One region of the Synechococcus sp. Nb3U1 genome, then DNA from elsewhere that is predicted to be linked to it. Evidence: riboswitches for the same ligand, from Rfam matches in the RefSeq annotation. Region 1 holds a riboswitch; the other holds the start of a gene.
The links. A riboswitch is a leader RNA that binds a small molecule or an ion and turns the genes downstream of it on or off. The one in region 1 is predicted to bind cobalamin.
Positions count from the first base shown of each region.

Region 1 (14,875 bases):
ACTCACCCTGGGGCTGATGGTGACCAAAGACCCGGAAAATGGGATCCCCAATGTGGGGGTTTATCGTCTACAGTTGCAAAGCCGCAACACCATGACGGTGCAATGGCTGTCGGTGCGGGGGGCAACCCGGCATTTGCGCAAAGCGGCGGCCTTGGGCAAAAAGTTGGAAGTAGCAGTAGCGGTGGGGGTGGATCCCTTGGTGATTATGGCAGCGGCGACTCCGGTGCCGGTGGATCTGTCGGAATGGCTGTTTGCCGGCCTCTACGCGGGGGAAGGGCTCCACCTGGCCCAATGCAAGACCGTGGATTTGCAGGTGCCAGCCCAATCGGAGATCGTCTTGGAAGGCACGATCACCCCCGGAGAAGTGGCCCCTGACGGCCCCGCCGGAGATCACATTGGCTACTATGGCCCCCGCAACGAGCAAGCCCCCCTGATCCGCTTTCACTGCCTCACCCACCGCCGGGATCCGATCTATCTCACCACCTTCAGTGGCAAGCCCCCGAAGGAAAACGACATGATGGCCCTGGCCCTGAACCGGGTTTACACCCCCATCTTGAGACAACAGGTGCCGGAAATCGTTGATTTCTTTTTGCCGATGGAGGCTCTGGGCTACAAAGCGGCGATTCTTTCGATTGACAAAGCTTACCCTGGCCAAGCGCGGCGAGCGGCCCTGGCCTTCTGGAGCGCCCTGCCCCAGTTCAGCTACACCAAATTTGTGATCGTGGTGGACAAAGACATCAATGTCCGGGATCCACGGGCGGTGGTTTGGTGCCTCTGTTCACGGGTGGATCCGCAGCGGGATGTGTTTATTCTGCCAGATAACCCCTTCGACTCCCTCGATTTCGCCACTGAAAAACGCGGCCTTGGGGGCAAAATGGGCATCGATGCTACCACCAAGATCCCCCCGGAAACCGATTCCCTCTGGCGGGATCCCCTCACGTCTGATCCTGAGGTGGCCAAGCTGGTCGAGCGCCGCTGGGCGGAGTACGGCCTCTCGGACGTGAACTTGCAGGCCGCGGATCCCCGTTTGTTTGGCTATGAACTCTAGGCCCGCAGCGCTTCGATCGGATCCAATTGTGCCGCTTTCCGGGCCGGGAAAATGCCGAAGACCAGCCCAATTGCCGTCGAGAGGCTGAAAGAAACCGCCACTGCCACCGGATCGATCGTGGTTGCCAAGGGGGTAAAAACCTGTACCACCACCAGAAGGCCACTGCTGAAGAGGATGCCGATCACCCCCCCCGTCACGGCAATAAAAATGGCTTCTGTGGCAAATTGCTGCAAAATCTGGCGGCTATCGGCCCCAATCGCCTTGCGTACCCCGATCTCATGGGTGCGTTCGGCCACCGAGATCAACATCACATTCATGATCCCTACGCCCCCCACCAGCAGGGAGAGGGCCGCTGTGCCCGTCAGCAACACCCGCAGCAGGCCCAGGATCGTGGCCGCCCCATCCAGCAACACCTTTTGGTTACGGATGATGAAGTCATCTTCCCCCACCAGTTGATGCCGTTGCCGCAGCAGGTTGCGAATTTGAAACTCGGCAGCGGGTAGATCTTCCACCGAGCGGGCTGAGGCGAAAATCGCCGTCAACTCCGTGCCGTAGGGAGATCTGCGCCCAACAAACTGATTGGCCACCACATCCACCGGCAGAAATACCCCAGCATCGCTGTTGCCAAACACCGTCGGTTTGGAGCGCAGGGTGCCGATCACCTCAAAGGGCAAATTGTTCAGCAACACGGTCTGCCCGAGAGCACTGGCGGGATCCAGCCCAAACAGTTGGCTAGCCGCCTCACTACCCAGTACCACCACTGAGCGTTGTTCCTTAATATCTGCTGGCGAAAGAAAGCGACCGTGTTCCATCTCCAAATTCAATACCGACAAATACTCTGGCCAGGTGCCCGTCGCTTCATAGCGGCGATCTACTCCCCCCCGCACCGCGCGCACATTGGTGCCGATGCTGGGCACGGCTGCCGATACGGCGGGCACCTCCTGCTCGATCGCCATCAGATCATCCAGGGTAATCGGGCGGGTATTGCTGGCATCCGCTAGGCCCAAGCTGGACGAAAAAACAATTAACAAATTGGTGCCCAAGGAACGGAACTGATCCACCGCCATCTCTTGGGCCGCATTGCCAAACCCGGCGATCGCCACCACCGCTGCATTGCCGATCAGGATCCCGAGCATGGTGAGGCCCGTGCGCAGCCGATGCCGTTGCACCATTTGCCAGGCCATTTTGGCAGAGGTAACCAGACTCATGCTTATGGCTCCGCTTTGATCAACGTATCTAGGGTCATCCCTGGCGGCAAGGAGGTAAAAACGCGATCTCCCGGCTCTAGCCCTGAGAGAATCTGGGTTACCCCGCTTTGGGTAATCCCCGTTTCCACCTGCCGATAGACGGGCCGTTGGGTTTGCGGATCCAGCAGGATCACCCCCTCTTGGCCTCGCTCGTAGGTGACGGCAACTGAGGGGACGGTCAGGGCTTGCGGCTGGGGATCCCCGATGAAATCCACCGAAACATTCATGCCCGTCCGCAAAAAGTCTGCCCCTGGCTCCGGTTCCACGATCACCCGAAAGACCGTCACTTCCCGTACCACCACCGTTGCCGGAGCAATCCGTTTCACCTGGCCCTGCACCACTTGGTCAGGATAGGCGAGGGAGCGAATCTCCACCGGTTGCCCCACCTGGACTTGCGCAATTTGGGCTTCGGGCACTTCCGCCCGCACTTCGATCCCTTGCGCCAGGGCCAAAATCGAGCTGGAAGAGGCGGCTGTAGCGTCAGAAGCCGCTGTGGTGGGGGCCACAAAAGAACCAATTTCGGCAAAACGTTGCACCACGATCCCTGTGAAGGGAGCACGAACTTCTGTATCGGCAACCCGGGATTGCCGTTGGGCCAGATCTGCCTGCGCTTGGGCGATCTGGGCTTGGGTTTGCTGAATCGCTTCCGGGCGGCTCCCTAGCTGTAGCCGCTCCAGTTCCTGTTGGGCAGAACGCAGTTCCGCTTGGGCCTGCTCCAGACGAGCCAATCGTTGATCCAACTCGTTGCGGGCCACCACCCCCTCTTGTACCAAGGCTTGAATGCGATCCCACTCGGTTTGGGCTAAGTCCACCTGGGATTGGGCCGCATCCACCCTCGCTTGGGCACCGGCAATGACTTGGGTACGTTCCCCCGCTTGTTGCTCCGCCAGACGGGCTTGCAATTCTTGAATGCGGGCTTGGGCCTGTTGAATGCTGCTGGTCAGATCCCCATAATCCATGCGGGCGAGTAACTGCCCTTCTGTCACTTCATCCCCTTGATCCACGAATAATTCCAGCAAACGCCCCGACTCCCGCGGGCTGACATTCACCTGGCGAATGGGCTGCACCTGCCCACTCACCCGCAGGCGTTGGGTGAGATCCGCCACCTGTACGGGCACAGTCAGGGCTTGGAACCGTTGTGCCATCTGTTGCTGGAACTGCCGCTGGAGAAAATATCCTCCTGTACCTAAACCCGCCAACAGCAAGCCGGCAACCATCCAGCCGATGGGCAATCCTCTTTTTTTCCGGGATCCGGCCTGCGCAGGGGGCAGGGGCGGTTCTAAGGGTTTGGGAAGGGATTGGGATCCCGTCTTTGGCTCATCCGTATGCAGGATCACAGAATGTCTCCCATTCATAACAAACGCCCCGACTCCCGCGGGCTGACATTCACCTGGCGAATGGGCTGCACCTGCCCACTCACCCGCAGGCGTTGGGTGAGATCCGCCACCTGTACGGGCACAGTCAGGGCTTGGAACCGTTGTGCCATCTGTTGCTGGAACTGCCGCTGGAGAAAATATCCTCCTGTACCTAAACCCGCCAACAGCAAGCCGGCAACCATCCAGCCGATGGGCAATCCTCTTTTTTTCCGGGATCCGGCCTGCGCAGGGGGCAGGGGCGGTTCTAAGGGTTTGGGAAGGGATTGGGATCCCGTCTTTGGCTCATCCGTATGCAGGATCACAGAATGTCTCCCATTCATAACAAAGGATTGACCTTTCTTTAGCCTATTGGAAAGATTCAGGGGGCGTAAACACGGTTTCCCGCATCTTAACTGGGTCGGGGATCCCTCGCTATGCTGACCCCCTGCAAACCCAAAAACAAACTCTGTACAAGGAGGAGGATGGGTTGTTATTATGATTAACTGCCAGTAGCGCGGGAAGGCCATGAACGCTCAAGAGATCATCCGCTCCATTGAAACGGAACAAATGAAATCGGATCTGCCGGAGATCCGTATTGGCGATCAGGTGCGAGTTGGGGTTCGCATTCAAGAAGGCGGCAAAGAGCGGGTACAAGCCTTTGAGGGCACGGTCATCGCTGCTCGCAATTCCAGATCCAATCGCACCATCACCGTGCGTAAAATCTTTCAGGGAGTGGGAGTGGAGCGAGTTTTCCTGATTCACTCTCCCCGCATTGAGTCGATTAAGGTGCTGCGTCGCGGTAAAGTGCGCCGGGCCAAGCTTTTTTACTTGCGGGATCGGGTGGGCAAAGCCACTCGCATCAAAGCCAAAGTGGATTACAAAGAGCAGTCGCTGTAATGGGCTTGGGTGCGGCTGGTGTAGCTGCTAGACTGGGATGAGCTAGATGAAAAGCTGGTCAGTTTCCAGCCGATGCGTCCTTAGTTCAGTTGGTAGAACGTCGGTCTCCAAAACCGGATGTCGTGGGTTCAAGTCCTACAGGACGCGCTGACTATCAAACCCTTTTGATCGAACCAACCGGTTCCACTATTGACATCCAGCCTTTTCCAGTGTTATCTGACACAGCAGATTCAGGTCAATCCCTTGCTCCATCAGGTTTTTTGCCTAGCTCAAGGGTATGCGTAAAGTCGGAAAAGGCGGTAGATTCTATTGCGTCCGTCGCCGAGGGCTAGTTCAGCCCCCCAAGTTGCTGCATCCCAGATGGCGGCTGGATAACCGTACGGGTCAATACCTCTACGTCCTGATGTCCTCGGATCCTACCGATATCCCCCTAGGGGGCTTGGTGAATACCAAGGGACAAGTTAACCTGAGTAACTCGGGCAGACTGGGGAAAGCGCGGTGCAACTCCGCCACTGTGACGCAACTGTGATGGGATCCCTCCCTCAGCCAGAACACCCACCTGCCCCTATCCCACATCCCTTGCGATTCACAAGGAACGGAGTTTTCGTGTTTGATCTGCTCAGTACCCCACCCCTGCCCCGTTCTACCCCTGATCCGTCGGGAGCAGCCCTGCCTCTGTTGCTGATTGGCCATGGATCCCGAGACTCAGAAGGGCGGCAAGCTTTTTTAGACTTGGCCCAAGCCTACCAAGCCCTCACCCCCCACCGGCCTGTGATCCCTTGCTTCTTGGAGTTGACCGAGCCAAGCATTGCCCAAGGGATCCAACAGTGCATCGCCCAAGGGTGGCAAGAAGTGGTGGCGTTGCCGCTGCTGTTGTTCGGGGCACGACACAACAAGTTTGATGTGACGGTGGAATTGGATCGGCTGCAAAGCTTGTATCCGCAGCTGCGCATTCATTACGGTGGGCCACTAGGGATCCGCGTTGAAATTCTGCAGCTGCTGCGAGACCGTTTGAGTGCTCTACTGGCCGCTCAACCTATTAAAATCCCGAACTCCGAAACGGTGCTGCTCTTTGTCGGTCGGGGATCCAGCGATCCAGAAGCCAACGCCGAAACCTGTAAACTGGCCCGTCTGCTTTGGGAGGGATCCGGTTTTCGAGCCGTTGAGACCTGTTTTATCGGCATTACCCATCCGCGCCTACCGATGGGGTTGGAACGGGCTTTGTTGTGGCAACCGCGGCGGGTGATCGTCTTGCCCTACTTTCTCTTTACCGGAGTGTTGGTGAAGAAAATTATGGCGACTCTAGAGGAACACCACCGCCTTCATCCAGAGATGGACTGGCTGGCTCTACCGGAACTGGGCATCGTCGATACGGTATTGCAGGGTCTGCACCAACTGGAACAAGAAGCCCGCCAGGGCCAAACCCAAATGAATTGTCACCTGTGCAAGTTTCGACTGGCAGTGAGCCAATCGGCAGGTGCCCAGCATATCCACCACCCTCACGACAATGCTACGCATCGCTCACACGATCACAGCCATTCCCATAGCCACGGTCATCACAACCACAGCCACCCGGCGGCGGCGGATCCCTATGCGCAGCTAGAGGATTATCATCAACGGGCTTGGCAAGTCCCCTAGTGGGGGCGGAACCCTTAAAGCAGCACCATCAACCCAACAGCAACCACCCCCCCAATCACACCCCACACCAACTGCCAGAAGGGATGATGACTGGTCACAACCTGGCCTTGGTGGTTTTGGAAGCGGGCCAGATCCATCCAGGAAGCCACGCCACGCCGGAACCAACCCACGGCGGATCCCTGCTCACCGATCAACCCCTGCACCTGATTGGCCCCAAATAGGAAGTTGCCCAGAGGCCCAAAGCGAGAGGCATAGCGCAAGAAGATCATCCCTGACTCATCCTGAAACTTCAGATCTGAGCCAAACCGATAGCCAGCATCGCCTCGCCCGATCACCTGTCCTTTCAGTTGCATCGGCAAACCGCGCAAGGGGCTGGCATAGGGGTTGCTCATTGCCTTCAACACATTCAATGCCGGAGGATTATTGAGGCTGGGGTACATCACCGTCATTTTCAGCAACTGCCCTACACTGCCTCCCATAACAATTAGCCCCACGAAAATGCCGAAGCGATCCGCCATCAACGCCGGGATCCCCAGCAGTGTCCCCAAAATCATCCCCAACCAAACAGCATTCAGCAACACCACATCCAGTACAAAGCCCCCGTAAAGCTGTTGACGGTTCAGATGTTTGCCCTGCGCCGCCACCGTGGCCATATCAAATTCCACCGGCAAATCCAGTTGTTCGGCGTAGGTACCCAAGGCGCGAACCCGTTTGCCCGTTAGGGGATGGGTAGAATTCAACTCCATCCACCAAGCCCAGGGGTTAAACAGATCCCACAAAAACACCTTGCCCACCTGCCCGGGATCCGCAGTCACCCGATAGGCGGTGCCGGCCGTTGTAGCAGCCTTGGCATCGTAAATGCCTAGGGCACGGGTACCTTCCAGGAGGCGCGAACTGCGCTGGAGGGCTTCCTCATCCTGTTCCCGTTCCCCTTCCTCCACAATGCCATAGGCGATCTTCACCAAAGCCCGAGAAAGCGCATTGGGATTTCCCGTCACTTCAGCAGCAAAGTGATCGGCGAAGTATTCTCGTACCCGCGAGAGGTAAAGCAACAGGTAGGATCCGGCCACGTAAAAGATATAGGCAATGAAGGCGAGGGAGCGGATATTTTTGGCCGCTTTGCTGTTCTCCCGTACATCGCGCACATAGCTATAGATCAAGTAGGTGATTTGCACCAGCGTGGAAGCCAAGGTCATGACGGCAAAGTCCCAGTGGATCACGTGCCCCAGCTCGTGGGCGTACACCGTCGCCACTTCTTCATCTTCCAAATAGGTGAACAGCCCTTCGCTAACGACGATGCGGGCGGTGTCCGGCAAGCTGCCGTAGGTGAAGGCAGTGGGGTTTTGGTCGCGGATCAGCCCCAACTTCGGTTGCTTCAGCTTGTGTTTTTGACATACCCGTTCGATCACCTCCACCGCTTCTGGGCTACGCCGTTTGATCTCGGCTAGGCTCACCCATTCGGTGCCATAAAGCCAGCCCTGGGTTAAGTCCATCAAAAAGGGTGACAAAAAGAAGATCAGCCCATTAAAAGCAAGCGTGATCAGGATGGCGAAGATGAGATAGGCAAAGGAGAAGCCACCCTCCAAACTGGCAATTATTGCCAGTGAAAGCACAAACACCATCCCCAACAACAGGCCCACCGTCACTGCTGAGGCCGCTGTGAGGTTACCGGCAAAACTGGCTAAGGTGAGCGAGATCCCCATCTGAGGGGCACGATGGCTGCGTTTCAACTGTCCTGTAGTACGGTTGGGAGTAGGCGGCACAGATTCCAATTCCGTCAGGGTGGTGCTGGGGTTAAAGCAGTATCGGCTTAGCCAAATGCTCAATAGGCGCAGTTGGTGCTGATTTAGGGTTTTCAGAGGTTCTAGCCACAAAGCTGCCTCCACAGACAGCATCACCGTCGAGACCGAGGTGGGGTTCTCAAACAGCGTGGGCAGCAGGGGCAAGATCTCGCGCTTCTGTTCGGCAGTGAGGCGGTGAAAAGCCAGGATGGCCTGACAGAGCAAACCCGGCGGCTTGGGCAAATCGGTGGTGAGGAGCAATCGATTGTCAGTAAAGCAAAAGCGGCTTAGATCTAGAGGCTCGTCAGGCTCCACCTTCACAGCTACGGGATCCGGGGCGGGGGGCTGTTGGAGCTTGACCTGAGTTTTCCAGTCGGCGGCGTGTTGGCCGATCGGGCGACTGTAGAGGGCTAACCTTTTGACCTGTGGATAGTGCGTAGAGACCGTGATTTGGAACCAGGAGGTGAGTTCTTCGTAGTCGAGGATGAGATCAGCAGGACGATTGATCATCACCACCACGGCGTAGGCCTCTGATTCACTGTCCCGAATCGGCTGGGTTTTGACCTGGAGTTTCAGGTGTGGGTTTTGTAGCGCTTGTTCTAGCCACTGAGTGATCTGCAGCTCGTTCATAGCCATCTCCCAAGTCTAAAAGAGCAGCCATTCGCCACCATCGGCCTTTACAGTGGCTATTGTGACATTTCCCCTTGCAAGTGGGATCCCTCCCAGATCACAGACGACCTGTACACCTCTGCGGCCCTATTGGGTGAACGATGCCTTTCTCCTCTAACAGTATGGGATTTGATTCTTTCGGATTTGGTAGTGCTATTCGTTCTCTGTGGGGGTTGGAGCCGCAGGCAATTTTTTTGAATCACGGCTCCTACGGTGCAGCCCCAAAAAGGGTGTTGCAAGCTCAGAGTGCTTGGCGAGAACGCCTTGAGGCTCAACCGGTACGGTTTATGGGAGAGGAACTCCCCCAAGCTTTGCGGAGGGCAGCAGCAGAGTTGGCCCATTTTGTCGGGGCTGAACCTGAAAATCTGGTGTTTGTGGAAAATGCCACCAGCGGGGTGAATGCTGTCTTGCGCTCCCTCTCTTTTCAGCCGGGGGATGAGATCGCTTTTGCCAACCAGGGCTATGGAGCGGTACAGCAAACGATTCGGTGGGTGTGTGGCAGAACGGGATCCCTTCCGGTTGAGGCGCAGATCCCCTTTCCGATTGCGGGCCCGGAACAGGTCATTGCAGCCTTCGAGGCGATCCTCAGTCCACAAACTCGTTTGGCGATCTTGGATCACATCACATCACCCACAGCCCTGATTTACCCATTACCTGAGCTGATCAGCCTCTGTCGGGAGCGCGGGATCCCTGTTTTGGTGGATGGTGCCCATGCCCCAGGGATCCTCCCTCTAAAGCTGGAAAACCTGGGGGCCGATTGGTATACCGGCAATGCCCATAAGTGGTTGTTTGCCCCGAAAGGCTGTGCTTTTTTGTGGGTGGCTCCTCATCAACAGGCCCAAACCCACCCGACGGTGATCTCTCACGGGTATGGGCAAGGGTTCACAGCCGAATTCGATTGGGTGGGTACACGGGATCCCAGCGCTTGGCTGGCGATCTCGGCGGCATTACAGTTCATTCAGGAGTTGGGGGTTGAGCGGATACGGCAGCACAATCACACTCTGATGAAGCAGGCGCGGCAGTTGCTTCTAGATCGTCTCCAGGAGATCCCGCCTGTTCCAGAGGACATGTTGGGTTTTATGGCCACCCTTCCTTTGCCGCCGGTTTGGCAGCAATGGATGCCGGAGCAGCTTTTGTCGATCCGGGCCCGCCAGTTGCACGATTACCTTTGGCACACGCACCACATCGAAGTCCCGATCATCCCCTTCGGAGGGCAGCTTTGGGTTCGCATCTCTGCTCAGCTCTACAACTATTTGGCGGAGTATGAACAGTTGGCACTGGCATTGGAACGGCTGCCCGATGGTTTTGCGGTGTAACGTGGTGCAAAGTCAGAAAACCTTAGAACCTCTGTGAAGTCGGAAAAGGCTGTATCTCAAACTCCGGCCCAGTGCCACCAGGCCCAGCCCAGCCCCACCAACAGTGCCGTCATCCCGTACAGGAATCCCACCACCCGTACCTCCGACCAACCCCCCAGTTCCAGATGATGGTGCAACGGAGACATGCGCAGCAAACGTTTGCCTTCACCCGTTTTGCGTTTGGTGTACTTAAAGTAGCTCACCTGCAGGATCACCGACAGCGCCTCTACCACCAGTACCCCGCCCATCAAGGCCAAGGCCCACAGTTGATCTCCCAGCAGGGCCAAACCCGCTAGCGCTCCTCCCAAACCCAGAGATCCGGTATCGCCCATAAATACCCGCGCCTTGTGGTGATTGTGGGCCAAAAACCCCAGACAGGCTCCGCTCAACCCAAAGGCCAGCACCGATAACTCCGGATCCCTGTGGATCAGCCCCAATCCAAACAGCAGGATAGCCACTACCCCTGCCGCCAAGCCATCCATGCCATCCGTCAGGTTCACGGCATTGTTGGTTCCCACCAGCACAAACACTGCCAACGGCCAAAACAGCCCACCCAAAGAGAGGGTACCCAGCCCCGGCAACGTTAGCCCAGTCGGGATTCCTTGCCAGGCCAAATAGCCACAAAACAGCGCCGCGATCCCCAACTGCAAAAACAGCTTTTGTTGGGGGGATAACCCCTTGTTGGATTGCTGCCGGATCACCTGCCAATCATCCAGCCAACCGACAAACCCAGAGGCCAAAGTGAGTACTCCAATCGCCAGCACCTGGGGATCCCAACCCGTCCACCCCCAGGCCACCAGTAGCCCCACAGGTAGAAAGCTGATCCCCCCCATCGTTGGTGTGCCCGCCTTTTTCAGGTGAGATTGGGGTCCTTCCTGGCGAATCACCTGCCCCGCTTTCCACCGCCGCAACCAGGGGATCAACAGGGATCCCAGCACACCAGAGGCCAAGACACTCGCCCCAAAGGGGACGAGCACCCACAGACGTACTCCGACCAACAGGCCCGTGAGCGCCAAGCCCAACCCCAAGGAGAGCAGCATTCCCCCCCCCGCAGCCGATCCCCCAGGCGGCTCCACTGGCCCCACAGACTCTGGGGTAGACCAGGACTCCGTCTCGCTGACACCCACGGGATCAGCAGAGGGATCCGTGAGGGGATCGGACAAATCAGGCCCAGAGACAGGTACAGGATCCTTCACAGCCATAGCCTCCAACACACCCCAACAGCCCCCCAAAAACTCCGGCGGGAGAGCCCAGAAAAACTCTATCTCGCCAGAGGCTCAGATGCGAACGTCGGTTGTGAAGGATCCCTTAGAGTGCACCCCTCAATAGGGCCATTTCCAATTGCGCACCTCCGGTAGATCCTCCCCGTGCTCCTGGATATAGTGTTTGTGCTCGACGAACTTGTTATGGATGATCTGCTTGATGTGAGCCCGCTCGTACTTGAAGCGCTCCACCCGATCCAACACATCATCTGCCAAGCTAAAGCGATCTACCTCGTTGAGGACACACATATCAAAAGGTGTGGTGGTCGTACCTTCCTCCTTGTAGCCGCGCACGTGTAGGTTGTTGTGGTTGGGACGGCGGTACGTGAGGCGGTGAATTAACCAAGGATAGCCGTGGAAGGCGAACACAATCGGCTTATCGGGGGTGAAGATGCTGGCGTAATCCACATCGCTAATGCTGTGGGGGTGTTCGCCAGGGGGCTGCAACTTCATCAAGTTCACCACATTCACCACCCGAATCTTGATATCCGGTAGGTGCTGTCGCAAAAAGTCCACCGCCGCCAAGGTTTCCATCGTCGGCACATCGCCACAGCAAGCCATAACCACATCCGGCTCGGATCCCTGGTCATTGCTGGCCCATTCCCAAATGCCCAGACCTTGGGTGCAGTGCTTGATGGCTGCATCCATATCTAGGTATTGCAGGGCCGGCTGTTTGCCCGCCACCACCACATTCACGTAGTGGCGACTGCGCAGACAGTGATCCGTAACCGAGAGCAGGGTGTTGGCATCCGGGGGCAAGTAGACGCGAATCACATCGGCTTTTTTGTTGATCACATGATCCAAAAAGCCGGGATCCTGATGGCTAAACCCGTTGTGATCCTGCCGCCACACATGGGAGGTGAGCAGGTAGTTCAAAGAGGGGATTGGCCGCCGCCAGGGAATATGACGAGTGGTTTTCAGCCATTTGGCGTGCTGGTTGAACATGGAGTCTACCAGATGGATAAAAGCTTCGTAACAGGAGAAGAATCCATGCCGCCCCGTTAAGAGGTAGCCCTCCAGCCAACCCTGGCAGGTATGCTCACTGAGAATCTCCATCACCCGCCCATCGGGGGAAAGGTGATCGTCGTAGTCGTAGGTTTCTGCCACCCAGGTGCGGTCACTGGCTTCAAACACCGCATTCCAGCGGTTGGAGGCGGTTTCGTCCGGGCCAAAGATGCGGAAGTTACGCTGATCCTGGTTGATCTTCATCACATCCCGCAAAAATTGTCCCATGACACGGGTGGCTTCCGCCTCGGTGGTGCCGGGGTGAGGCACAGGTACTCCATAGCGGCGGAAATCCGGCATTTTCAGATCCCGCGTCAGCAGGCCACCGTTGGCGTAGGGTAGTGCCCCCATGCGCTTTTCCCCTTGAGGAGCCAGTTCTTGCAACTCGGGGATCAGGCGACCCTTTTCATCGAAGAGTTCTTCCGGTTTGTAGCTGCGCATCCAGCTTTCTAGCAGTTGCACATGCTCGGGCTTGGAGGCCATTTCCGAGAAGGGTACTTGGTGAGAGCGCCAGTAGTCTTCGGTTTTTTGGCCATCTACTTCTTTGGGACCTGTCCACCCTTTGGGGGTTCTCAGGATAATCATTGGCCACTGGGGACGAGTGGGATCCCCTTTGCTGCGGGCGTTATGCTGGATTTCCTGGATTTCATGGATGACGGTATCCAGGGTGGCAGCCATCAGCTGGTGCATTTCCGCCGGCTCGGAGCCTTCCACAAAGTAGGGCTTGTAGCCATAGCCCACAAACAGGCTTTGCAATTCCTCATGGCTGAGACGGGCCAAAACGGTGGGATTGGCGATCTTGTAGCCGTTTAGGTGCAAAATCGGCAGCACCGCCCCATCGTGGATCGGGTTGAGAAACTTGTTGGAATGCCAAGAGGTGGCCAGGGGGCCGGTTTCCGCTTCGCCATCCCCCACTACGCAGGCCACCAGCAAGTCGGGGTTATCGAAAGCAGCTCCAAAGGCATGGGAGAGAGCATAGCCCAATTCGCCTCCTTCGTGGATGGAGCCAGGGGTTTCCGGGGCCACATGACTCGGGATCCCGCCAGGGAAGGAGAACTGCTTGAAGAGCTTTTGGATCCCTTCTGTGTCTTGGCCGATATTCGGGTACACCTCGCTGTAGGTGCCCTCGAGGTAGGTATTGGCCACCAAGCCGGGACCACCATGGCCAGGGCCAGTGATGTAAAGGATGTTGAGGTTATCCCGTTTGATGATGCGGTTCAGGTGGACATAAATGAAGTTCAATCCTGGTGTGGTGCCCCAATGCCCCAAAAGACGGGGTTTGATGTGCTCGAGCTTCAGGGGTTCCCGCAACAGAGGGTTTTTCATTAGATAGATTTGCCCAACGGACAAGTAGTTGGCGGCCCGCCAGTAGGCATCGATTTTCTGCAGTTGGTCAGCGCTAAGGGGTTTTGTTGAGAGCTGTTCTGCCAGAACCATAACCAGACCCATAGGTATCTATACCCTCATGGTGGTTCAGGTTTCATGAATTCTGCGGGGATCTTGTGATCTCTTTTGAATTGGGATTTAGCCCGCAAGGGAACTGCCGCTGGGATCATGCCAATTGGGATCCCTAGAGGATGGATGAGAAATTCAAGCCAGCCGCCTGAGCATCAATCTCACCATGCCCAGATAGACCCAGGCTTCCGTAATTATTCCCAGTGGCTCATTATCTCGACTCAACCGCCGGTTCATACTTAGCCAAGCCTTAGCCAAGCCAATGTTCTCTTTCTCTAATGTTCTCTCCTCCACGGACTCTCCCGTGTACAGCCCTTTCTCTAGTCATCTAGCACAGCCAATCTTACCTATCCGTTACTCGGCCAAGGACACAACTCCAGCCATCATCACAGGAAACTCCTGAAAGGGCTATATTTCTCTTTCATCACTTTCGGGAATTTGATGAGTTTGTGTCATTTCAGCCTACGAGAAATCAAGCCTTTCTCCCAATTTGACAGAAGAGGAATATCTCACCCTGTCTATCAATTTCCTGCTACATACCTTTGGAATTTCTATCATCCTCTATTATCCATAGAATCCGACACAAATAGTATACAGGTTTGTATCGTTACGCTGTTCACACTTTTTGTCGCAGGTCTTTTTGTCGCAGGTCATTCTAATTTTAGATGCTCCTTATTTTCAACCACACCCATAAAGAATGAATACCGATCCACAATCCCGTCCAAATCCAGTTATCTAGCCAGATTTTGCCCAAGACTGGCAATGTTAAGCCATGAGTGCCGCCTAAGAATAATCCTGCCAAGAAAATCATAGTTTGAAATCCCAAGAAACCCAACAATAGCATCAAGGGGATCCAGATATAATTCATCCGCAATTGATCTGGCTTAAAAAGAGGTCGATAGCTAGCCATAAGAGTAACGCTCAGTGTACTAATTCCTAGAACAATACCCCAGGCAAAAGAATCCGGTGTGCGAGGATAATTGTGAAGCAGATAACCGAAGATTTGATTGGAAAACCAGATCATCAAAGTGCTTACTATGGCTTTTGAACGGGTCAGAGTTGTTCCTGTCAGGATTCCAATAGTTACAAAAGGTAAGGTGCACGTGTAGGTGATATTACCCAAGCAGCCAATGGTGGTGAGTAGGCTTGCCCAGAAGTAACCT
Region 1 is NZ_JAKFYQ010000001.1:685,945-700,819, forward strand. It holds gene L1047_RS03140 (UbiD family decarboxylase) at 1-1,048, shown strand, start outside; gene L1047_RS03145 (ABC transporter permease) at 1,045-2,256, opposite strand; gene L1047_RS03150 (efflux RND transporter periplasmic adaptor subunit) at 2,259-3,632, opposite strand; gene L1047_RS03155 (hypothetical protein) at 3,647-3,973, opposite strand; gene rplS (50S ribosomal protein L19) at 4,176-4,547, shown strand; tRNA gene L1047_RS03165 (tRNA-Trp) at 4,622-4,694, shown strand; gene L1047_RS16720 (NAD(+)--rifampin ADP-ribosyltransferase) at 4,817-4,936, opposite strand; cobalamin riboswitch at 4,989-5,124, shown strand; gene L1047_RS03170 (sirohydrochlorin chelatase) at 5,154-6,185, shown strand; gene L1047_RS03175 (M48 family metalloprotease) at 6,200-8,596, opposite strand; gene L1047_RS03180 (aminotransferase class V-fold PLP-dependent enzyme) at 8,737-9,951, shown strand; gene mraY (phospho-N-acetylmuramoyl-pentapeptide-transferase) at 10,008-11,030, opposite strand; gene L1047_RS03190 (phosphoketolase family protein) at 11,313-13,694, opposite strand; gene L1047_RS03195 (hypothetical protein) at 14,374-14,875, opposite strand, start outside.

Region 2 (14,875 bases), 1.3 Mb from region 1:
TCGGCGGCCTATGCGGGGGCATCTGTGTTGGCGGGGTTGGGGGCGCGCGGGAGTGGGGCGGGAATGGTGACAATGGCGGTGCCAACTGAGTTGAAACCCCTGATCCATACTGTTTTGCCGGAGGTTTTGGTGCATGCCTGGGAAGGGATCCCCTCTTTGCCGCCGGTCTCAGAAAAGCCCTTTCAGGCGGTGGCACTGGGGCCAGGTTTGGGAGAAACCCGTTTGCCTCTGCTGGATGTCCTATTGCGGGATTGGACGGGGATCCCGTGGGTGGTCGATGCAGATGGGCTGAATGGATTGGCGCAGCTAGGGGTGGATCACTTGCGACAGCATCGGATTCAGGCAATTTTGACTCCTCACCTGGGGGAGTTTCGACGCCTGTTTCCAGGGATCCCCTTAGACGATCGGATTGAGGCAGCTCAAAGGGCGGCGACCCGAAGTGGGGCAGTGGTGGTGTTGAAGGGATCCCGAACGGTGATCGCGGCCCCTAGTGGCCGGTGTTGGCTCAATCCGGCCAGTACCCCGGCTTTGGCCCGTGGTGGCAGTGGTGATGTGTTGACGGGGTTAATCGGGGGGTTGTTGGCCCGCTGGGGTGGACAGGGATCGCTCATAGACGAATCGATCCTGCTCAGTTGTGCTTGCGCGGGAGTGTGGTGGCATGGCCAGACGGCTTTACAACTGGTGGAAGAACGCGGTCTAACGGGGGTAGATCCAGCTCGGTTAGCGGAGCATTTGCCCCAGGCGCTGCAAACTCTCCAACAGGAGCAAGCAGGTTAGTTGTCCATGCCGTGTCGCAGGCGGGTAAAGACCCGAAGCATAGCCCAAACCCCCCTGCTTTCTTCCACCCACCCTCCACCCGGTCAAGGGCACAGGAATAGCACTCCATTTCACACAAGTTCACACAAGGACGATATCCTGCGAACGGGAAGGAGTGACCTGTCGGCTGAGCGGGCCCAATCGCTGCCGATAACTAGGGAGTGGCCACCGAGACGGGGCGATTTTGCAGAAAGGATCCCCGCAGTTGGCCACAGGCGGCATTGCCATCTAAGCCCCGGGTTTGGCGCACACTGGCCCGCACATGGTGTTGCTCTAGCTGTCGGACAAACTCTTCGACCCGTGTCGGGTGAGGGCGTTGATAGTCGGCCTCGGAGATGGGGTTGTAAGGGATCAAGTTCACATGCAGCTGTACCCCTGACTGACTGGCGCTGCGCAACAGTTCCGCCAATTGCCGGGCATGGACTGGCAGATCATTAACCCCCCCCAGCAAGGTGTACTCAAAACTCACCCGCCGCCGGCTGCTGAGCATATAGTCTCGGCAATCCTGGATTAAAGACTCCAATGGATAGTGGACTGCCGACGGGATCAACTGTTGCCGCAGATCCTGGTTAGGGGCATGGAGACTGACGGCCAAGGTGATGTGCAAATCTTGCTGGGCTAGCCAGGGAATTTGGCGGGGAACACCGACGGTAGATAGGGTGATGTGCCGCTGGCCGATGCCCATATCTTGGTTAAGACTGCGAATAGCTTGCACGACCGTATCGCGGTTGAGCAGAGGTTCTCCCATGCCCATAAACACAATATGGCTAACGCGGCGGCCAAAATCCTCCTGCACCGTCAAAACCTGATCCAAAATTTCATGCAGCTCCAGGTTGCGACGATAACCCATTTTGCCTGTGGCACAGAAGTTGCAGGCCATGGGGCAGCCCACCTGAGAGGAGACACACACCGTCAGACGCTTGCTGGTCGGGATCCCCACCGTTTCGATCAACTGCCCATCCCTCAACCCCAGCAGATATTTCACCGTGCCATCTCGGGCTTCCGTCCGTTGCACCATCTGGGATCGCCCCACCGGGTAGTTCTGCAGCTTCTCCCGCCACCCTTTGGGAAACACCGTCACCTGCTCCAGAGAGCGGATCCCTTTTTGGTAAACCCAGTCGTGGAGTTGTTGCCCACGATAGGCAGGTTGACCTTGGGCAATGGCCCAGTCTTTTAGTGTGGATAAAGATTGCCCAAGCAGGGGAATGGATGGGGCGGACATAAATCTCAAACGACTCTCAAGCGAGATCAGAGGTATGGTGGCTTGGCTTCTCCACTCTAGCCCCTTTCCTCAACCCAACCCCGAAGCCATGTTTGACCAAAAAGGGAAGAATCCCCCAGCTTCTCTCTCTTCCTCCGCTCAAAGCGGGATGGCCAAAGACTATCTCTCCCTCTTGTTGGCCTGATGAGTATGCGATGAGTATACGTTTGCCCTGTCCCATACTCCATTCGGCTTGACAAGCTCCCAGCCGAAGATGACATTGGAAATCTATCAGAAATCTGCCTGGGGTCTAGAGGAGAGGGGGAGGATGAGCGAGAGGACGTTATTCGATAAGGTGTGGGATGCCCATACGGTGCGCATTTTGCCCTCCGGGCAGACACAACTGTTCATCGGCCTGCACCTAATCCACGAAGTCACCAGTCCTCAAGCTTTTGCCATGCTGCGGGAACGCCATCTGCCCGTTCTCTTCCCGGAGCGTACCGTCGCCACCGTCGATCACATCATTCCCACCGAGAATGTGGCCCGTCCTTTTGCGGATCCCTTGGCAGAAGCGATGATTCAGGAGTTGGAGCGCAACTGTCAGGACTACGGCATTCGCTTCTACAACAGCGGCTCCGGTAGACAAGGGGTCGTCCACGTTATTGCCCCGGAGCAAGGCCTGACACAACCGGGGATGACCATTGCCTGTGGGGACAGCCATACTTCTACCCACGGAGCCTTTGGCGCGATTGCTTTTGGCATTGGCACCAGCCAGGTACGGGATGTGTTGGCCAGCCAAACCCTTACTCTGTCTAAGTTGAAGGTGCGCCGCATTGAGGTGAACGGTCGCCTCGGCCCTGGGGTTTACGCCAAAGATGTGATCTTGCATATCATCCGCAAGTTGGGGGTCAAGGGCGGCGTCGGCTATGCCTACGAGTATGGGGGCAGCGCCATTGAGCAGATGAACATGGAAGAGCGCATGACCCTCTGCAATATGTCGATTGAGGGGGGGGCTCGCTGTGGCTATGTCAACCCGGATGCAGTGACTTTTGAGTATTTACAGGGACGAGACTTTGCCCCTCAGGGCGCTGCTTGGGAGGAGGCAGTAGCTTGGTGGCAGGGTCTGGCTAGCGATAGCGATGCTGTGTATGATGACCGGGTGGTCTTTGACGCTGCCGATATTGCTCCAACGGTCACCTGGGGGATTACCCCCGGCCAGGGGATCGGGGTGGATGAGCGGATCCCTGCGCCGGAGAAGCTGTCGGAAAGTGAGCGGGTTTTGGCCCAAGAAGCCTATGCCTACATGGATCTAGAACCCGGCCAGCCGATTTTGGGTACGCCGGTGGATGTGTGCTTCATCGGCAGTTGTACCAATGGCCGCTTGAGTGACCTGCGGGAGGCCGCCAAGATCGCCAAAGGTCGGCAGGTGGCAGCGGGGGTGAAGGCTTTTGTGGTGCCCGGGTCGGAACGGGTAAAGCAGCAGGCGGAGCAGGAAGGCTTACAAGAGATCTTTGAGGCGGCAGGATTTGAGTGGCGGGATCCCGGCTGCTCCATGTGTTTAGCGATGAACCCCGACAAATTGGTGGGTCGGCAACTCAGCGCCTCTTCGTCGAACCGCAATTTTAAGGGGCGCCAGGGATCCGCCAGCGGACGCACGCTGTTGATGAGTCCAGCCATGGTAGCGGCGGCGGCGGTCAGTGGCAAGATCGTCGATGTGCGGACATTGCTTTGAAGACTGTGAAGATATTAGCGCTAGCCTGCCGCGAGGGGATGATCCTTCGGGTCATGCGGTGGTAGCCGAGCGAATCGTGGGATCCGGGTTTCGCGCGAGGGGATGATCCTTCGGGTCATGCAGAGCACGATCCAGAACCGCTGTAGGGGCGGATCTCAAGCTCAACTCTAGACCTAGAAGACCTAGACGCGGGGAGCCTGTCGAGCGATCACCACGATCAAGTCGTCCTCCAAAAGCTCGGTATCTGCCGGGGGATTGACCAAGGAAGTGCGGGATCCCCCTTGGCGGCGTTCTAGGGCGAGCAAGATGCCATCAAAGTCCTGTTTGGCTCGCAGGGATCCCTGGGCAAAGGTGAGTCCCGCCCATGTTTTCGGCAAAGGCACTTTATAAAATTGGTTGCCGATCTGCACCGTGAGCAATTCCGACAGGATATCTGTAAGGCCACGGTTGCGGGTGGAGGTGGCGATCAGGTGGCTGGTCATTTCGTCGCCGACGACCACATCTTCTACCCCGGCGACCCGCATTTGCACATCGTTCTTGCGATCCAGCAATTGGGCACAGGTGTGAATGCTGGGGTTGAGCTTCTCGATCGTCAGGGCGGCCAGCACAGTGCGGGCATCGCGGTCTTGGTCACTACGGGGGCGTGTAGAATCCGCCAGCAAGATGGCCTGGCTAGCCTGTCGAATGCCAATGCTCTCCAGTACGTCCAAAGCGGTATAGTCCCCTGTATGAAAGTAGAGCTGGGAGCGATCGACCTTGCGCAGATCCCGCTCCGGGGTTTCTACAAATTCCGCCACGATCACGATCGGGCAATCCCGCAGCTTTGCATCCGATTGCAACTCCTCGATCACCAAATGCCCGCTGCGATTCCAGCCACAAATGACGATGTGCCCGCGTAGCTCATCCAACTCCATCAGGCGTACCTCAAGAGCCTCCCTCAGCCGCTCGATCATCACTGCCGAGACAATCCCCGTCAAGACCGCAAACATGGTCAAACCGCTCAGGGTCACCACCAGCGTCACCAGCCGTCCTGCGCCGGTGCTGGCTTCGGCTCCGATTGGTTCTGCCGCAATCATGGTGAAGACGCTCCACCAAAAGGCTTCATTCAGGTTGGAAAAGCTACCGGCAGGATCCCCTTCAAATTGGTAAATGGCCAGGGTGCCGCCAATGAGGATCAGCCCAATCACCAGGAAAATGCCGATCTGCAAACTGAGACTGGTGGACAGGGGGCCAGCCCGCCGGGCGAGGCGACGATTCAGGAGAATACCCAAGCGCAGCAGGCGCAACAACCGTAACAGGCGCAGCCCCCGCCACAGCGGCACCACCGAGAGAATATCCAGCCAGTAGTTCTGAAAAAACCGGGCTTTGCGATGGGCCGTCCAGTAACGTAGCGACAACTCCAGCACGAACAGGCCGTTGATCCCATCCCCCAACCGCTGCAAAGGCTGACCTAGCCCTGTGCGGTTCAGTTCCGCTTCTGCCACGACGAGCAGGACTGAAGCCACGATCAACCCCATCAACAAAAACTCCAATCCAGGTTCCTGCAGCAGTCGCGACACTTGATCTTTGAGGGTTTGCTGAGAAGAGGAAGTCGAGGAATCGCGGGAACGGAAGCTGGGCAACGGCAGCATAGCAAGAGCCCTCGGTTGCAATCAGGTCGTAGGCAGGCAGCAATATCCTACAGGGCTCCCACCGGCGCGGGAGTGGCTGGTACCGTGGGGGCAAGGCTTAAGCGGCGCAATCCTGGCAATCCGGCATCCGCCACCACTACACTGCCATCCGGCAACAGAGCCAGAACCGAGGGCTGTTCAAAGCGGGCCTGAGCAGCGGGGCCATCCTGCCAGCCGGGCTCATTTTGGCCTGCCAAGGTAGAGACTTGCCCTCTGGGATTGAGGCGACGAATGCGATGATTCTCTCGATCGGCCACCCAGAGGATCCCGGTGGCATCAAAGGCCAGCCCACTAGGGAACTGAAAGCGGGCCTCCGTCAGAGGGCCATCCGCATAGCCCGCCTCTTGCCCCGATAAGGTGGTCAGTTGCCCGCCGGGCGATAACACCCGAATGCGATGGTTGCCTTGATCCGCGATCCAAACCCGTCCGTTGGCTTCCACGGCAATGGCTGTTGGTTGAGACAACTGCGCTTGCTCTGCCGTGCCATCCGCGGATCCCGCCTGCCCCGTACCGGCCACAGTCGTGACTTCCCCTTCAGCGGTGATGCGGCGGATGCGGTGGTCAGCCCGATCCGCAACATAAAGGCTGCCATCTGGCCCCAGCGCTAGCCCAAATGGCGCACGAAATTGGGCCTGAGTGGGATCCCCATCCCGGTATCCGGCCACACAGGTGCCAGCAAAGGTAGTGACTTGTTGCTGTCTGTCGATATGGCGTAGGCAATGGTTGCCACTGTCGGCCACCCACAACCCCCCCTCGGGATCCCAGAGCAGCCCTTGAGGCGCGTCGAATTGTGCCTGATCAGCTGCCCCATCCTGGTAGCCAGCTGTGCCGGTACCTGCCCAAACTTTCAGCTCTCCCTCGGGAGAGAGACGAAAGATCAAGTTTTGGGCTGCATCCGTCAAGTAAAGATACCCCTCAGGATCCACGGCAATGCCGCCGATCTCTTGCACCGAGATTGGGGATTCTGTTTCAGCGTTGGCAATGGAAGTACTGCTGATCGGTAAGGTTTCTACGATCCAAGCTGGCGTTACTGTGGCGGTGGGTGTGGGAGAGGGACTGGGGGAAGGCGTCGCCACCGGCCAATCAAGGACGAGCGTGCCCAGGCCCTGCCCTGAAGCATCTGCAAGGGCCACCCAGACAGAACCCGACAGGGAAGAAGGGGGCATCACCGTCAGGCGGCCATCGCTGCGGGAGCGGATCTCTCCCCTTAAGGGTCGATTGGGGCTGGTGACCGGAGCAAAGAGAACTGCTTCCACCCGTTCCAGATTTTCCCCTGAGAGCAGCAACGGTTGCCCCGGAGTCACCTCTGGAGATCTGGCATGGAGTAAAGGCACTTCCACCTCGGAGAGCACCAACAGGGAAAGGCGGCGACTGGCACTGTTGTTGGTACTGCCGCCAGAACCGCTGGGCCGAGCAGAAAGGGTCAGGGATCCCTTCCCTTGCGCCAGAGTGGTCGAGCCTCGATAGGCGATGGCACTTAGCTCCGCTTCCCCAGCGGGGGGATGGGTAAAGGTGAAGGTGGCAGGCTGCCCTTGGCGCAGGGTGGCAGTGGCGGTTTGGCGATAGGAGCCCCGGGTAATGCTCAGGTCGATCCCTTCTACCCCCGGCCACTCAGAGGTGCGAGCCAGCCAACGATCCACTTCTGAGGCCGGTAGCTGTGCCACCAAGTCGGATCCCTGTTCTTGGAGCAACAGCACAATGCGGTTGTCTGGCACCGATAAACCGGCCTGACGGGCTTGTTGCAGAGTCAGAGCATCCGCCGCAGGCGGAGATGGGCTGGGGGTTAAAACCGGTTGTAGAGCTGAGGGCGGAACAACACTGGGGGGCAGGGTCGAAGAAGAGAGATTGCCACAAGCAGAGAGAGCCAGTACTAGGGCACCCAAAACAGGCAGAGTTGGCGGCGTAGAAGGAACCCGTCGTGGCATGATCCGACTCATCCTCTCCTACAGACTGGAGATTGGCGGAAACCCAAACTTACTAGCCCGCAACCAGAAGCTGCCTGCTCTCTCTGTCTGAAACGCTAGACTATCTTTCCCAAACGAGGCCCCGGGCGAATTGGGCAAATGCCCCAACCCCTGAACGCGATTCATGATTAACCACCCTCACCCACAGGTGAGCCACACTCCTCACTTCCTCTATCCTTACTCGAATCCCCACCGAAAGGCTAGATGAAGAAGCGAAAAGACGACCGGGCTTGAAATGGCAAATTCACCGAATGGAGCAGGGATTCTCTAGGATCCCGTTCTACTCATCCAGCATTAGGGATCCAACCCACAATTGCACCGGGATAGCCACCATACCTAGATATTCCCTACCATTCTATACAAAATACAAAATAGGCTGGAGCGATGGCTAAGCCCCTGGGCGTGGAGGTGCTGCGAATGTCGTTCAATGTTTTGGGATAAAGTTGGGCCTAGCCTTTCCTGTTGCGCCAAGAACACTCAAGAGGGAACCAAGCTTTCGATCCCATCCTGGAGCGCGATGATGGCTTCTTTGGCCATGCCGATGAACAGGCCATGCTCTACCACCCCAACCGTGCCCTTCAGTTGATCGGCAATCTGGGCAGGATCCGTCATGGGGCCAAACTGGCAATCGAGAATGTAGTGCTGCTCGTCCGTTAGGTAGGGATCCCCTTTCTCATTCAGTCGCAGCACCGGGGTACACCCAATCGCCTCCACGCGGGCAAAGGTGGCTTTCCACCCAAACCGCACCACTTCCACCGGCAGGGCAAATCGAGTACCCAACTGGGTCACTTTTTTCGAGGCATCGGCGATGATGATCAGCGCTGCGGCGCTGGCCTCCACCAACTTTTCCCGCAGCAAGGCCCCACCGGCCCCCTTGATCAAATTCAAAGATCCGATCTCGATTTCATCAGCCCCATCGATGGCCATATCCAAATGGGGTTGCTCTTCTAAAGTGGCCAACGGGATCCCGAGGGAACGAGCTTGTTCGGCTGTACGAACCGAGGTGGGCACCCCGATCAGCTGCAGCCCCTCCGTCTGCATCCGCTCAGCCAGGGCACTGACCGCAAAAGCGGCGGTGGATCCCGTACCCAAACCCACCACCATGCCAGATTGCACCTTATTGGCGGCAGCCCGAGCGGCAGCTTGCTTCAATTCATCTTGTGTGGCCATTCCCGGTTCCTCTTTCGCTGAGCCCCTTTCGCCTGCGGAAATCCTTCCATTGGGACAGAAGTTAACGCACTAGCAGTGTAGGCTAAAAGGCTAATCTCCAAAAGGCTGATCCATTGATCTCCCGACCGCCCATCCACGGACGTGCTACCGCCCACTCCAACTAAACTCCTCTGGGGCAGCCACCACTTGGCCAAACAAGTCATAGGGTTCGGCACGGGTAATTTGGACCGGCACCAGGGATCCCAGGGATCCTCCGCCCCGCACATACATCACCCCATCCACCTCAGGGGCAAAGCGGGGGGAACGACCCATCCACTCTCCGGTTTGGGGGTTTTCCTGCTCCAAGAGTACAGGCACGATTCGGCCCACCTGCTCACGGTTACGTCGGAAGGCGATCCCCTGTTGCACCTGCATGAGCCGCTCCCGACGCTCTTGTTTCACAGACTCTGGGATTGGATCGGGACGATCATAGGCGGGGGTGCCCTCCTCTGGAGAGAAAGTAAAAACCCCGACATGGTCGAATTGATGACGCTGCACAAACTCCAACAGATGCCCAAAATGCGCTTCCGTTTCCCCTGGGAACCCCACAATGAACGTGGTTCGCAGCACCGCCTGAGGCAGCACCTGGCGCAACCGCTCAATTACCCGGTCGTTCACCTGCCCTTGCCAGGGGCGATTCATGCCCTTGAGCACCTCTGGATGGCTGTGTTGCAGGGGCAAATCCAGGTAGGGCAAGAAGTTGGGGGTTTCCTGAATCGCCTCCAACACCTTGGGGGTCAAGCCGGTGGGGTAGGCGTAGAGCATGCGGATCCAAGGAATGTCGATTTCCCCTAGAGCACGGATCAATTCGGCCAGCCGCGGTTCTCCGTACAGGTCTAGGCCGTAATTGGTGGTGATTTGGGAGATCAAGATCAACTCTTGCACCCCTTCGGCCGCCAGTTGTTCCGCTTCCCGCACAATTGAGTCAATGGAACGGGAGCGTTGGTTGCCCCGCAGATGAGGAATGATGCAGAAAGCACAGCGATAATCACAGCCCTCCGCCACCCGTAAATAGGCCACCGGAGCATGGGTGGTGCGGTAGCGTGGAACCGTTTCGTCGGCAATATAGTCCAGATCGGCGGTGACGGCATTCACCCGTTCCCCCCGCTCTACCCGTTTGATCACCTGCACGATCTGGTGATAATCGCCGGTGCCCACCAGAGCGACTGCTTCCGGGATCTCATCCAAGAGTTCCTGTTGAAAGTGCTGGGCCAAGCAACCGGAGATGACAATCTTTTTGCCCTGTACCGCTAACTCCATCAGGGTGCTGACCGACTCGCGCCGCGCCGCCTCAATGAAACTGCAGGTGTTGACGATGACATAATCTGCAGTCTCTTCGTCCCCATCGACCCGATAGCCCGCCGTAGCCAGTAAGCCCAGCATATGCTCCGTATCCACCCGGTTTTTCTCACAGCCTAGGTGCAGGATGGCAATGGATTTAGAGGTTGGGGCGGATGGGATGAGAGGGGCAGTGTCCAATCGATTCATAAAGGGTGAGTCAGGAGAAGCCGTTCGCCTCAAAGGAGGGTTCAAGCCTTGTGCCAGGGCGCTGATCTATTTTAGTGCGCCTTAGTGGGCACGGTTGGTGATCGCGGTATGAACCTGGGGCTTGAGGCTATTCGTAGATCCAGCTTTGGGCGATACTCGTCCAGCTCACCAGTTCTGAGTCGCTAAACCAGAGGGCGATCTCTCGTTGGGCGGTTTCCACCCCATCGGAGCCGTGGATGATATTCCGGCCAATATCAATGCCGAAGTCGCCACGAATCGTGCCCGGTTCTGAATCGAGGGGGTTGGTCTTGCCGATCAGCTTGCGGGCGGCAGCTACCACGCCCTTGCCTTCCCAAACCATCGCCACCACCGGCCCAGAGGTGATGAACTGAACCAAGCCGGGGAAGAAGGGCCGCTCTTTGTGCTCGGCATAGTGGGTTTCCGCCAGCTCTTGGCTCACCTGCAGCAGCTTCATGCCCACCAATTGGTAGCCTCGGCTTTCCAGACGTTGAATGATGGTGCCCACCAAGCCCCGCTGCACACCGTCCGGTTTGATGGCGATAAAGGTGCGCTCCATGTGTCTTCCCCTCGTTGTTACAGATCTTCACCGTTATCCTTGTACTGGATTAGGGATCCCCAGCGCAAGAGAGCAGCAGATTGAGTGCATGCCGTTAGCCCACCACCGCCAAGGTCAGAAACACCGACCCCACCAGCGTAATGCCCCATCCTGCCCAGCGCCTCAGCCCAGGAAAACGGGATCCCCAAAACTCCGCCCCCAACAAACTCACCAGCGCGATCCCGTACTGGGTGATTGTGAACCCAATCAAATAGGACAGCAAAGGCATCAATCCCGCCCCGATGATCACCTCGGCGTAGGCATAGCCATGAAACAACCCCGCCAGGGATCCGAACAGCAGCAGCACCCACCCCTGCACCTGCCGCGTCTGTACCAGCAGCAGCCCGAAGATCACGACCGAAGCGGCAATGCCCAGTTCCGTTAGCCCCAGATCGATACCGGCAATGTGGAGCGCCGTTCCCCCCAGAGCCGCCAGCACAAACCCCAACGGGATCCCGTAGCGCCAGTTTTGACCGGCGGAAATCAGCCCAATGGCCACAATAAAAGCCAGATGATCCAACCCAATCAGCGGGTGAGCCAACCCCGATAGGAACCCCTGCCACCACACCTGCGGGATCTCCCCACCGAAGGCATGGTGGGCGAACGCCGGGGCCAAGCAAGATAGGGCCAATAGGGATCCCACCCCGAGCCCAACAATCTTGAGGAAGGGTCTGGCCCACAAACCAAAAGAACCGCGAGATCCCGCCAGGGATCCCTGCCAAAATGGAGACATACTTCTGTACCTCGCAGAATAGAAATTGCGTTAGCTGCAACAGACGGCGGGCATTCTGGCTGGGGTGAAATCACCCTTCACAGCTGCGGGACAGCGACGGTCTTGCACCGTACTTTCCCCCTCACCTCCGACGGCTGCTCCCCGCCGGAACCGCTGGCTCTGGAGTTGGGTTCTGTTGGATCCCTAAACCCTAAGAGCAATCGCAACCCTATCACAGCTGGCCGTCACCGCCGATGACATTCGGTGAACTTCCCCTCTCTGGGTGGGCTGAGATTAGATGTATCGTTGAGAGATCTCAGGATCTTCAAGGGCGCTCGGTGTAGCCCTGTAGAGTCTCCGGCTCGAATTGCCGCAAAATGCGAGTTGCCTCTCGGAGGCGGACATCGGCATCTTCCTGCAGAACGAGCAAATATTTGCCCGCGTTCAATCGGTTGCGATAGGCCAAAGCATCTCCCGAACCACTGCTCAGGCCCACCCCGCCCCCCACAAAAAAACTTCCCATGGCCGCTGCTGCCCCACCCAACAGTCCACCAATTAGGTGGTTGCCAACGGATCCCGCCCAAGCAAAGGTCTCTAACCCACTCAAAATGCTAAACCCGATCCCCGCTAAAAAGCCAAAGGGCACCAACCAAACCGCCATACGATTCATCAGCTGACGGGCTGACCGGGCTGGATCGATCAGGCCAAAGTCATCGGCAGTTTTGTAGCCTCTTCCCAAAAGATTGAGCTGACTTAGAGAAAATCCTGCCTTTTCCAGGGCGCCATAGGCAGCCTCGGCAGCGATGCGATCCGGCAATACTGCGATCAAATAGCTCATGGCTTCTTTACCCTAGGACGGCTCCTTCCATTCTCGGCCAAGTTTGAATACAGCTCTTGCACGGGTTTCCTACAACCAACAATGCTGGTGTCCTTAAAGGCTAAAATCCCCTTCGTGCAGACGATGCGGAGCAGCAGGTGCTTCCCCAACCGCCCTCTATTAATCTCTACCAGCGTTTTTATGATGTTGTTCGGCGGATCCCGGCTGGACGGGTGGCAACCTACGGACAAGTGGCCCGTCTGGCGGGTTATCCCGGTTACGCGCGGCAGGTGGGTTATGCCCTGTTTCGGCTGCAAGGGGAAGAGACGGATATTCCCTGGCAACGGGTGATCAATGCCCAAGGACGCATTTCTTACTCGCCGTTTCGCATGGGCCAAGATGACCTGCAAAAAGTTCTTTTGGAGGCGGAAGGGATCCCTTTTAACTCAGAAGAGCGGGTGGATTTGCAGCAGTATGGCTGGGATCCCGAAGTCCATGAACGGGAAGCTTAACCTCAGCTTGATCCAAGCTTAAACTTGCCATAGCAAAACCTCTACCCCAAGCCTGGTAGCGTGAACGCGAACGCGCCTTGTCTTGTGGATGGAGTGAACCAATCGCTATGAAAGCATCTCGTCTCGCGCCCCGATCTCCCTCTGAAAAGGGATGGGTCTGGGTCGGTTTTAACCCTTTGGCCAGATCCCTATGGATCGGTCTTTTGTGTGTCCTGCTCAGCTGGGCCAGTGCCTGTGGTAGCAGCGGTAGTAGCTCAGTGGCTACCGGCGGCGGTGCAGGCTTTATCGGTACGGATCCCGGTGTGGTCTTATCGACTCAGCCGCCGGCCTTTACCCTGCAAGTGCTGCATGCTAGCGACCTAGAAGCCTCTTTGGCGGCGGTGCAGGATGCCCCTCGTTTTTCAGCGGTGGTGAACGCCCTGCGCCCCCAATTTCCCAATACGGTAGTGCTCTCTAGCGGCGACAACTATATTCCCAGTCCCTTCTACAACGCCAGCACGGATCCCTCTCTTGACAGCCGGTATAACCGCACTCCCGGCAAGGCGGATATCGAAATCCTCAATGCCATTGGATTTGAGGCTTCCGCCTTTGGTAACCACGAGTTTGACCAGGGCACTCGCCAAATCCGCGACCTGATTCGTCCCGACAGTGGGCGTGGCTATGCTGGGGCTCGCTTTCCTTATCTGAGTGCCAACCTTAGCTTTAGTGGCACCGGGGAGCTGTCCAGCTCTGATCTGACTGCCAATGGCCAGGAGGCCAGCTCTATTCGTGGCAAAATTGCCAAAACCGCTGTGATTACGGTGGGTGGAGAGCGAATTGGCCTGGTGGGGGCCACCACCACTCGTCTGGCAGGGATTTCTAGCCCTGGGCCTGAGGTCACCATTGAGGGCAGCTTTGACGAGACCGACCAAGTGAATGCTTTTGTGTTGCAGCCTTTTGTCGATGAGCTAACCGCTCAGGGCATTAACAAGATCTTTCTGCTGGCCCACTTGCAGCAGCTTCAAAACGAAGTGAACTTGGCCAGCCAATTGCGGAATGTGGATGTCATTATCGCGGGCGGATCCCACCGTGTGCTCGCTAAGCCCCAAGATCGCTTGCGCACGGATCTGCCGGATCGCCGCACCGGTGACTACCCTATTTTGCGCATCTCTCCCAGTGGGCAGCCAGTGGCGGTGGTGAATGCGGCTTCCAACTACCGCTATGTCGGTCGCTTGGTGGTTAGCTTTGATGCTAATGGGGTGATCAGTGCTGTGGATCCCCTCAGCGGGGCCTATGCCACCGATGACCAAGGGGTAGCAGCGGTGGGAGGCACCCCCAATCCCGATGTGCTACGGGTTGCCAACGATATCGGCAATATCATCCGTGCTAAGGATGGCCGTACCTTTGGCTCCACCACCAATTTCTTGAATGGGTTGCGGGCTGAGGTGCGTACTGAAGAAACCAACCTGGGTAACTTAACTGCCGATGCCAACTTGGCCTACGCCAAAACCATTGACCCCAGCACGGTAATCTCCCTCAAGAATGGCGGTGGTATTCGCGCTCCGATTGGAGCGACCACGGGTGGTGGCGGTGGTGAGCCGGTGCAACGGATCCCTCCCCTGGCCAACCCGGATGCGGGCAAGCAGTCTGGGCAAATCTCCCAGTTGGATATTGAGAGTTCCCTGGCCTTCAATAATGGTCTGTCTCTCTTGACGGTGACTGCTAGTGAGCTGAAACAGGTGGCCGAGCATGGGGTGGCTCAAACTCAGCCGGGTGCGACGCCCGGGCGCTTCCCGCAAATTGGTGGTTTTGCCTTCAGTTTCGATCCTTCTCGTCCGCCGGGATCCCGGGTGCTCTCGCTGCGGGTCGATACCCCCACTGGGCGGGATGTTGTGGTGCAAAATGGCCAGGTGCAAGGGGATCCCAACCGCACCTTCCGTATGGTGACACTAGGCTTCTTGGCCAACGGTGGGGATGACTATCCCTTCAAAAGCTTCTCGAATATCAATCAGGTGGATCTGGCTCCCAGATCTGGTATCACCTTCGATACCCCCGGCAGCGAACAAAATGCTCTGAGCCTATATCTACAGCAAATTGGCGTATTTACGGATCCCGATACCCCGGCAGCGGAAGATACCCGCATTCAGAATCTCTCGGTT
Region 2 is NZ_JAKFYQ010000001.1:2,026,899-2,041,773, forward strand. It holds gene L1047_RS09650 (NAD(P)H-hydrate dehydratase) at 1-777, shown strand, start outside; gene rlmN (23S rRNA (adenine(2503)-C(2))-methyltransferase RlmN) at 971-2,038, opposite strand; gene leuC (3-isopropylmalate dehydratase large subunit) at 2,346-3,749, shown strand; gene L1047_RS09665 (ion transporter) at 3,932-5,380, opposite strand; gene L1047_RS09670 (NHL repeat-containing protein) at 5,428-7,344, opposite strand; gene rpiA (ribose 5-phosphate isomerase A) at 7,861-8,553, opposite strand; gene rimO (30S ribosomal protein S12 methylthiotransferase RimO) at 8,698-10,080, opposite strand; gene ndk (nucleoside-diphosphate kinase) at 10,208-10,657, opposite strand; gene L1047_RS09690 (HupE/UreJ family protein) at 10,752-11,429, opposite strand; cobalamin riboswitch at 11,457-11,599, opposite strand; gene L1047_RS09695 (hypothetical protein) at 11,734-12,246, opposite strand; gene L1047_RS09700 (MGMT family protein) at 12,384-12,737, shown strand; gene L1047_RS09705 (bifunctional metallophosphatase/5'-nucleotidase) at 12,941-14,875, shown strand, end outside.
Region 2: linked by a shared signal. The riboswitch ahead of L1047_RS09690 (HupE/UreJ family protein) and the one ahead of L1047_RS03170 (sirohydrochlorin chelatase) in region 1 are both predicted to bind cobalamin.